DNA from 2 places in the Roseovarius sp. B-10 genome. Region 2 is predicted to be linked to the other one. Evidence: riboswitches for the same ligand, from Rfam matches in the RefSeq annotation. Region 2 holds a riboswitch; the other holds the start of a gene.
The links. A riboswitch is a leader RNA that binds a small molecule or an ion and turns the genes downstream of it on or off. The one in region 2 is predicted to bind cobalamin.
Positions count from the first base shown of each region.

Region 1 (5,120 bases), on a different contig from region 2:
CGCGGCTGAGTACGCGCATCTTCCGACCCAGAAACAGGATCGGCACGACCACCAGCGGCACGATCAACAGCACGAGACCCGTCAGCTTGGCCGAGGTCAGCAGCATCAGTACCATGCCGCCCGAGAACAGCAGCAGATTGCGTAACGCGATGGACACGGACGAGCCGATGACAGACAGGATGAGTGTGGTGTCGGTGGTGATCCGGCTCAGAACCTCGCCGGTCATCACCCGCTCGTAAAAGGCCGGGCTCATTCCGATCACCCGGTTGAACACCGCCTTGCGGATATCGGCCACCACCCGCTCGCCCAGCCGCGACACCAGCAGGTAGCGCAGCCCGGTGCCCAGCGCCAGCAACGCCGCAATAACGAGCGCCGCGCCGAAATATTGATCAAGCAGCGCGCCATCCTCGCCGCCGAAATTGTCCACCACCCGGCGCACCGCCATCGGCAGCATCAGCGCCACTGCGGCGGTTAGCACCAACGCCGAGACGGCAGCGGCCAGCAGCTTGCGGTAGGGACGCAGGAACGGCCACAGCTCGGCCAGCGCGCGTACGCGCTTTGATTTCTCGCGATCCAGCAGATCGGCGCCGTTCTCGGCCTTGCGCACCATTCCCGACTACTCCCTCTCGTTCGCACCGGTTCTTGGCGAGTGCGGCGCGCGGGGTCAAGTGCCCCGAATGGTCGCAGGGGCTCACGGCAGGGGCGAAACGCCGATGACCAACGGGTGAAGCGCGAGCAGCCCGACAAACGCCGCAAGACCCAGCCCCAGCCGGGCAACACCGCCACGGACCGAGGCCGGGCGCGGCGGCCACACCGGCACGGCGCGCCGCGCCGCGTCTAGCCGCTCCCACTCGGGCCCGAGTGCCTGCTTGCGGCGGCGGTCCACGATGCGCTGCCCCAGCATCGCGAACCCCGCGAAAAGACCGAAGAGCGCCACATGTGCCAGATCGCCATTGGGCACCATATGCCCGCCCGCCCACAGCGCCAGCGCCACCAGCAGCGGATGGCGCGCGTAGCGCAGGATGCCGGGGCGCGCGGCATCGAACCCGGCTCCCGCACGACCGCCAAAGGAAAACGGGTTGGGCCGCCGGATGGCCAGCGCCGCCAGCACGCAGGCTGCGAGCATCGCGAGCAACGTCACATGCTTCTGCCACGCCGCCCAACCCCAGAGCGGCACATGGGGCGCGCGCCCCGCCGCCATCAACACCCAGTAAAGCACCCCCAGCGACAGCGCCGAGTAGCCCAACGCAAACCCCCGCTGACCGAATCGCGCCACCAGGGCCGATTTCACGCGCGGCCGCAGCGGCAGCGTATGGCTGAGGAAAAACACCGCCAGCGCCACCACATACTCGGCCCAGCCCATGACCCGCACCCTTTCGAAATCCACTTGGCGGCGCAGGGATACCGCGCGCGTGCGACGCGCGGCAAGCGCGATTTACACTTGCGCGAATCTGACTTCAGGCGTAACGCGGGGCTGCTTCGGTCCGGGAAAATACCCCGGTAATAGGGAATACGGTGCGATCCGATCATCGGATCAAATCCGTGACTGCCCCCGCAACTGTAAGCGGTGAGCGAGGCCGGAAAAATGCCACTGCACCCGAGCGGGGTGTGGGAAGGTTCGGCCAAGCGATGACCCGCAAGTCAGGAGACCTGCCGAAGTGATCACCCTATCCGGGCGCGGGGCGCGCCGTGGATAACGGACCTTTTCCGTAGTGGTGGCACTTTCACCGTCTGCGGAGAGGCATGTCCTTTTCCAACGACCGACCCGATGGACAACACTATGCCGACAACCGGTATTGGGGGACATGACATGAGATATCTCGTAACCTGCGCGCTCTGCGCTCTCGCCACAGCCCCGGCCCTCGCACAGGAGGGCTTCGATCTCGACACGATCACCGTGATCGCCAACCAGACCCAGACCGCGCTCGAGCGCAGCGGCTCCACCGTCGAGGTGTTGCCCGCCGAGGAGGTGCGTGACGCGCCCACGGCCAGATTGGGCGATTTCCTGACCTTCCAGCCGGGCATCTCCGCCTCGGCCAACGGCCCACTCGGCACCACCTCGACCGTGCGCATTCGCGGCCTCGGCGGGGCCTACGTGCCGGTGCTCATCGACGGTATCGACGTGACCGACCCCGCCTCGAGCGGCGGCGGCTTCGATTTCGGCGGGCTGACCAATGCGGGGCTCGGCCGGATCGAGGTGCTCAAGGGCTCGCAATCTGCGCGCTTCGGGCTCAACGCCGTGGGCGGCGTCATCAATATCCAGAGCCTACGCCCCACCGAGGACGGCGTCCACGGCTTTGCCGAAGTCGAGGCCGGAAGCTACGATTTCCGCCGGGGCGTTCTCGGCCTCACCGCGCGCACCGACCGCACCGATCTTGCCTTCAGCTTCAGCCGAACAGAGACCGACGGCTTTTCCGCCTCCGCTGCGGGCTCCGAGCCGGACGGCTCCGAGGCGCGCCGGGCCAATCTCTACCTGCGCCACCAGTTCACGGACACGTTCGCCGCCGGGCTTAGCGCGCTCCACATCGACAGCGACGCCGAGTTTGACGAGTTCGGAGGCGACGGAACCGCACCGTTTGACGAGTTCAACACCAGCGAGGCTCACGGCGCGCGTGCCTTTGCCGAGCTCGCCACCGGGGCCTTCGACCACGAATTGGCACTGAGCTATTTCGAGAGCGACCGCACCTCCTTCTCCAACGGTTTCGCCACGCCATTCGAAGGCGAGCGCCAGCGCATCGACTACCGCGGCAGCTATGATTCTGGCGGCATCTGGTCGGTCAATTTCGGGGCGGACTACACCGAGGAAGAAGACCTCAACCTCGCCATCGACATCACCGGCGTGCAGGGCGAGGTGCTGCTCGCCCCCACCGACGCGGTGGATATCGCCCTCTCCGTGCGCCACGACGACCATTCGGAGTTTTCCGGCGAATGGTCCTCGCGCGCCGCGCTTGCGTGGCGGATCCAGGAGGACTTGATCCTGCGCGCCTCGGCCTCTGACGGGTTCCGCGCGCCCACTCTGGTGCAGCTCGACCCGTTCTTCGGCAACCCGAATTTCCAGCCCGAGACCAGCGAAAGCTACGATCTCGGGATCGAGAAGCGGTTCGAGGGCGACGATTTCGTCCGCGCCACGCTGTTTCGCACCGATATCGACAACCAGATATTCTTCGATGGCACCTCGACCCGCTGTCCCAGCGGATTCGGCTGTTTCGAGACCGGCGATTTCAAGGGCAAGGGAATCGAGCTTTCGGGACAGGTGGCGATCAACGCCTTCCTGACCCTGACCGGTGCCTACACCTATACCGATGCAGAGCAGAACAGCGCCGCCGCCGCGCGCGTGCCCGAACACGACGTGGCCATCGGCCTCGGCGCCGCGATCTCGCCCCGGCTCGACGCGCAGTTCACGGTTCAGCATATCGGCGGCGTAACGCCGTCGCCCTTTGCCCCGGCGGCGAACAAGGTGGGCGACTACACGCTCTTCCACGTCAACGCCACATACCGGGTCACCGACAGCGTCGATGCCCTGCTCCGCGTGGAAAACCTCTTCGACGAGGATTACGAGACGGCGGGCGGGTTCAATACGCCTGGCCGCGCGGCCTATGCGGGGCTGCGTGCGTCTTTCTAGGCTCATAGCCCTTGGCCTGGCCCTCGCGCTCGCGGGGGCCTCGGTCAGCGCCGGCCCGGCTCCTGCCCGTGTCGTGTCGATCAACCTGTGCACCGATCAGTTGGCGATGATGCTGGCCGCCCCCGGACAGCTCGTCTCGGTCTCCGAGCTGGCCGCCGATCCGCACAGCTCAGCGATGGCCCGCGAGGCCCGCGCCTACAAGGCCAACCACGGCCGCGCCGAGGAGGTCTACCTGCTCGATCCCGACCTCGTGCTGGCCGGGATCTATACCGATCCCGCAACAGTGGGAATGCTGCGTCAGGTGGGGTTGCGCGTGGTGCAGTTCGACACCGTGAAATCTCTCGACGACACCCGCGCACTGATCGCAAAAATGGCGCGCGTGCTGGGCCACGAAGAGGCCGGCGCGGCGCTCATTGCCGAATTTGACGCGCGGCTAAAGACGCTGCGCGCGGAGACCACGACCCATAGCGCCGCGCTCTACCACCCCAACGGCTACAGTCTGGGCAGCGGGACGCTGGCCGACGACATCCTGCGCGCCGCCGGATTCAGCAATGTCGCGCGCGCTCTCGGCCTGCGGGGCGGCGGCACGGTGCCGCTGGAGCGGCTGGTCATGGCCGCGCCCGACCTGCTCATTCGCGGCACTCCACTGCCCGGCGCCTCGCGATCCGAGGCGGTGATGACCCACCCGGCCCTAGCCGCCCTCACCGCCGACACCGCCGGCTTGCGCATCACTTCGCCTGACTGGATCTGCGGCACGCCACACGTGCTGGACGCGGTGGAAACGCTCGTCACCGCGCGGGAGGGGCTGCAATGAAACCGCTCGCGCTCGGCCTCTCGGCGCTCGCGACCGCCCTCTTCCTCGCCTCGCTCAGCGTGGGGCCCGCGCACATCGGCGCGCTTGATGGTCTGTCGGCGCTGATCCTTGGCGGCGACGGTCCCGAACCGCTGGTGATGCGCGAAATACGCCTGCCCCGCGCGCTTCTCGGCGTGATGATCGGGGCGAGTCTCGGGCTCTCGGGTGCCGCGCTTCAGGGCTACCTGCGCAACCCGCTGGCCGAGCCGGGACTGATCGGCGTGTCGGGCAGCGCCGCGCTGGGCGCGGTGCTGGCTATCCATACCGGCCTCGCCGCCGTCACCACGCTCGCCCTGCCGGTCGCGGCGCTGGCGGGCGCGGGCTCCGGCGTGCTGCTGATCCTGCTGCTGGCGGGGCCGCGCGGCGGGTCGATCACGCTGATCCTCGCCGGCATCGCCATCTCGGCACTCGCCGCGGCGCTCACCTCGCTGGTGCTCAACCTCTCGCCCAACCCCTATGCCGCCTCGGAAATCGTGTTCTGGATGATGGGCTCGCTCGCCGACCGCTCGATGACCCATGTCTGGCTCGCGGCTCCGCTGATGCTGGCGGGCGGGGTGGCGCTCCTGACGCTGGGGCGCGGGCTCGACGCGCTCACGCTGGGCGAGGACGCGGCCGAGGCAATGGGGCTGCGTCTCGCGCGCCTGC
Region 1 is NZ_JBSXOE010000042.1:220,599-225,718, forward strand. Features, by position in the region: gene AC13D8_RS18745 (ABC transporter transmembrane domain-containing protein) at 1-610, opposite strand, end outside; gene AC13D8_RS18750 (NnrU family protein) at 692-1,363, opposite strand; cobalamin riboswitch at 1,464-1,672, shown strand; gene AC13D8_RS18755 (TonB-dependent receptor plug domain-containing protein) at 1,811-3,622, shown strand; gene AC13D8_RS18760 (ABC transporter substrate-binding protein) at 3,609-4,436, shown strand; gene AC13D8_RS18765 (FecCD family ABC transporter permease) at 4,433-5,120, shown strand, end outside.
Region 1: it holds a riboswitch for cobalamin, as region 2 does, so the genes downstream of both, AC13D8_RS18755 (TonB-dependent receptor plug domain-containing protein) here and AC13D8_RS01845 (hypothetical protein) in region 2, are expected to answer to the same signal.

Region 2 (5,120 bases):
ATAGCCCGGCCTGCGCCAGCGATGCACAAAGATGCACGACCCACGCCCGCGCGCGGCGCGGGGCCAGTTCCAGTCGGTCACGATCACGAGGTCATAGAGCGGATCGGCGCGGCGCAAGACCTCATGACTGTGCGGATAGGGCGCGCGTACCATGAGGTTGTAATCCTCGTGGTCGGGATCGTCGGACCACAGATCGCCGGGCCTGATCGGCAGCGCCCAGTTGGCGGGCCGCGCCATGCGGTCGGGACGGTAGAGCATCCCGACAATGCGATGGATGCCGGCAGGCGTCGCACCATCGCCCTCGCGCTTGGCACCCGATATGCCGCCGCGCCCGATCGTGCAGGGATAACGCCGCCCGCCAAAGCGTAGCCCGGTGGGGGTGAGAACGAGGTCGTTTGGTGTCATGCCCCTTGCTACCATGTGCGGCCGCCCGATCCAGATATTTTCGCCGCGAACATGGCGCGCATGCCGCATCGCCGCGATGCGCAATCTTCGAAGGATGCGCAGAATGGCATCAGTTAGCGATGAAAAGCTATGCGTTTGCCTGACGTTAGGTCACTTTCTGCCATGCGTTTTCTGCATGGCAGAAATGTTCAAGCTGGTATTGTGCATGCGCAGAAAGAGGCTATCTTTGCATCAACCGGGGCCAAACAGAGTGGCTTCGAACAGCTAAAGCGAAGAAGATCGCAAGGGAAAGAACATGGCACGGTCGATCGTAACGCAATATGGCACAGCAGGCACGGCGTGGGGCGAGCTTCGCAACACCGTTCGCGCCGCAGCGCAGCGTGCCGCAGCCTTTATCGCCTACCGCCGCACAGTGCGCGAGCTTTCCGAGCTGAGCAACCGCGATCTGGCCGACCTTGGCCTGCATCGCAGCGAAATTCGCCGGGTCGCGCGCGACTCGGTCTACGGCGCACGGCGCTGAACGGAATACGGGTGCGCCTCTCCTCCTCCCTGGCGCATCCGTGACGGTCGCGGGCTCTCTCTCCTCCTCCCAAGAGCCCGGGACCGAACGACAGGGTCGCGAAAACGATCCTGAAAGATAGCTGACGGTCTCCTCCTCCTCCCTGAGGCCCGACGCGAAAGAGAACGGCGGCACCCTCCTCCTCCCTGGTGTCGCCGTTTTTCTTTTCTGCCGCCCTGCCCCGAGATGTCAGTTGAGCCATCGTGCACGCTTTGCCCGCGCGGCGCGGCGGCCTGCATAGCAGGCTCGGGCAGGCGTACCGGCCTCGCGGACACAGCCAACGAAGGCGCGCGCCGCCGGACTTTGCGCGTCACGGGCAGCCTGCGTATCGAGCGCATCGCGCGCCATCCGCGCGGTGAGCGGACCGGGCGTGGCGAACACCCATTCCAGAAAACCCAGCCGCGCGGCTGCCATCGCTTGCGCACCCTCAGCCGGGCTTTCCTCGAGGGCGTCGATGATTCGGTCGAAATCCGTCATGCTTCGTTCTCCCCGACCGCACCCCGGGCCGGATGGGGCAGTGGGCGGGGCGATGGCGCGCGGGCACGCACAAACGCCCGCATCGCCCACCGCGATTCGACGTGGATCATGGCTGGTTTCCGGGCTTGGGTGGCGGGCTGTCGGCCCATGCGCGAGGCACCTTCCCGGGCTGTCTTCGGCCCAGTGGCGTAACGCCTCGTCGCCCTCCCTTACCGTTGCGGGGGCAGCGCCGGAGTCGCACCGGCTTCCCAATTCTCCGCCCCGAGGGGCGGCACCATGATGCAGGCAGGCTAACACCGAGCCCCGCGCCCGCAAGCGCAAAGGCGAAGATCGCGGATCGAAAAGCGGCACGGCCCTTGACCTTCCAGTAGCGGGAATCTCTATGTCACGGTCAGACACTTGGAAAAACGGAGAGCCGGGATGACCGGGACACGGCAAATCAGGATTTTCCTCAACGGGCTGACCTGCGCGGGCTGCGTGCGGCGTGCCGAGGAGGCGCTTTCCGCGGTCGAGGGCGTAACGCGCGCCGACGTCAACCTCGCGGATGCCTCGGCGCGAATTGACACCTCGGACTCGGTCCCGCTACGCAACATCGCGGCGGCGCTCGACCGCGCGGGATACCCCCTGCGCAAGGCCGAGACGGTGCTCTCGGTGGACAAGATGTCCTGCGCATCCTGCGTGGGCCGGGTCGAGGCGGCGCTCGCCGACCTGCCGGGCGTGCTCGACGTGCGGGTGAACCTCGCCACCGAAAGCGCGCGGGTGATCCATGCCGAGGGTGCCGTCACGGCACGCGATCTTGCCGTAGCCGCCGGCGAAGCGGGCTATCCGGCCACGCTCGCGCAGGGCGGCGAATCGCGCAACGCGGCAGCGCGCAAGACAGATGAGGCGCGCAAAATGGCGCGACGCACGGGTCTGGCGGCGGTGCTGGCGTTGCCGGTCTTCGTGCTGGAAATGGGAGGCCACGCCATCCCCGCGCTGCACATGCTGATCGCCGACACGGTGGGGATGCAGGCAAGCTGGATTCTGCAATTCGTGCTCACCACGCTGGTGCTGGCCGGACCGGGCCGCGGCTTCTACCGCACGGGCATCCCGGCGCTCCTGCGCGGCGCGCCGGACATGAACAGTCTCGTGGCGCTCGGGACCGGGGCCGCCTATGGCTACTCAGTGGTGGCGACCTTCCTACCCGGCGTCCTGCCCGAGGCGGTGCGCGCCGTCTATTTCGAAGCGGCGGCGGTGATCGTGGTGCTGATCCTGCTGGGCCGCTGGCTGGAGGCACGCGCCAAGGGCCGGACCGGCGCGGCGATCGAGCGGTTGATGGGTCTGCAGGCACGCACTGCGCGGGTGATGCGCGACGGCACGGCCGAAGAGGTAGAGATCGACGCCATCGTGCCCGGCGATATCGTGCTCGTGCGTCCCGGCGAGCGTATCCCCGTGGATGGCGAGGTGACCGAGGGCAGCGCCCATGTCGATGAGAGCATGATCACCGGCGAGCCGGTCCCGGTGGCCAAGGACCCCGGCGACGCAGTGACCGGCGGCACGGTCAACGGCGCGGGCAGCCTCATGCTGCGCGCCACGCGGGTGGGGGCCGATACCACGCTGGCGCAGATCATCCGCATGGTCGAAGAGGCGCAGGGGGCCAAGCTGCCGATTCAGGGCATGGTGGACCGGATCACGTTGTGGTTCGTTCCCGCGGTCATGGCCGTGGCGGCGCTGACGGTGGCTGTGTGGCTCGCGGTCGGCCCCGACCCCGCGCTGACGCTGGCGCTGGTGGCGGGGGTGTCGGTGCTCATCATCGCCTGTCCCTGCGCGATGGGGCTGGCGACGCCCACCTCGATCATGGTGGGCACCGGGCGCGCGGCCGACATGGGCGTGCTGTTCCGCAAGGGCGACGCGCTTCAGGCGCTGGCGGGGGTCAGAACGGTGGCACTCGACAAGACCGGGACCGTGACCGAGGGCCACCCCGAGATGACCGACCTGGTGCTGGCCGAGGGGATGGACCGGGCCGAGGTGCTGCGGCTGGTCGCCGCGGTCGAGGCACGCTCGGAGCACCCCGTCGCCGATGCCATCGCGCGCGCCGCCCGTGCCGAAGGGGCGGAAGAGGTGGAGGTGACGCAATTCGAGACCATCACCGGCCACGGCGTGCGGGCGCGTGTCGAAGGCCGCGACGTGCTGGTGGGGGCCGATCGGCTGATGGTGCGCGAGGATATCGACATCGCGCCCCTCGCCCGGACCGAGGCCGACCTCGCCGCGCGCGGGCGCACGGCGCTCTTTGCCGCGATCGACGGGCGGCTCGCCGCCGTGATCGCGGTCGCCGACCCTGTGAAGCCGTCGAGCGTGGCGGCCATCGCCGCCCTGCGCGGGGCGGGGCTGCGCGTGGTGATGCTGACCGGCGACAAACGCGAGACGGCCGAGGCTATCGCCCGCGAGACCGGCATCGACGAGGTGGTGGCCGGGCTGCTGCCGGAGGACAAGGTCACTGCGCTCAAGGACATGCAGGCGCGCGGCCCGGTGGCCTTTGTTGGCGACGGGATCAACGACGCGCCCGCCCTGGCGCAGGCGGATGTGGGCATCGCCATAGGGACAGGCACCGATATCGCCATTGAGGCCGCCGACGTGGTGCTCATGTCGGGCGATCTGGGCGGGGTAATGGGCGCGGTCGCGGTGTCGCGCGCGACCATGCGCAACATCCGGCAGAACCTCGCCTGGGCCTTCGGCTACAACGTGGCGCTCATCCCGGTGGCGGCCGGGGTGCTCTACCCCGTCTCTGGCGTGCTGCTCTCGCCAGTTCTTGCGGCGGGGGCGATGGCCCTCAGCTCGGTCTTCGTCGTTTCGAACGCGCTGCGCCTGCGGCGGCTGCGCCCGATGTTGGGTGACGAGACAGGTGGACGTCCCCAGGCCACGGCACCGGTGGCCGCGCACCCGGCCACCGCCGGGTAACGAGAGGAGAGCGACCATGAATATCGGCGATGTCTCGCAACGCACCGGCCTGCCGGCCAAGACCATCCGCTATTACGAGGAGATCGGCCTCGTCCGCCCCCTGCGCGGCGAGAACGGCTATCGCCAGTTCCGCGAGCGCGACGTGCACAAGCTGGGCTTTCTGGGGCGCGCGCGGTCTCTGGGGTTCTCCATCGACGACTGCCGCGGGCTGCTCGCGCTCTACGAGGACGAGGGCCGCGCGAGCGCAGATGTCCGGCACATCGCCAAGGCGCATCTGGAAAAGATCGACGGCAAGCTCGCCGAGCTTAGCGCGATGCGCGCCACGCTGGCCCACCTCGTCGAGGCCTGCGCAGGCGACCACCGCCCCGACTGCCCGATCCTCGCAGATCTGGCGCTGGAGGACGACAAGGCCGAGACCTGACCGGGCACCGTCAGCACCGCCGCACCAAGGCCGCGAGGCCAGTAAAATTCACAAGATCGTGATTGGATATTTCAATCACCCCCGGCTTAGCGATTGACCCCTTTTCGTCAAGCCGCATGAGCGAAAATCCCCGCTGAACCGGCCCGCGCATTCCTTCGTAAGCCACATATCGACACCCGGAGCGGGTGTCGCGAAATGCAAACCGCAAACGAAGGAAACACCATGCTTCGCAGAACCTACCTGGCCCTGGCCACCGCCGCCATCATGGCAGGCCCCGCGCTCGCCGACGGGCACGGCAACAAGATGGACATCGTGGATATC
Region 2 is NZ_JBSXOE010000016.1:73,703-78,822, reverse strand. Features, by position in the region: gene AC13D8_RS01855 (L,D-transpeptidase family protein) at 1-405, opposite strand, end outside; gene AC13D8_RS01850 (DUF1127 domain-containing protein) at 701-925, shown strand; gene AC13D8_RS01845 (hypothetical protein) at 1,154-1,441, opposite strand; cobalamin riboswitch at 1,535-1,735, opposite strand; gene AC13D8_RS01840 (heavy metal translocating P-type ATPase) at 1,862-4,378, shown strand; gene cueR (Cu(I)-responsive transcriptional regulator) at 4,395-4,799, shown strand; gene AC13D8_RS01830 (fasciclin domain-containing protein) at 5,022-5,120, shown strand, end outside.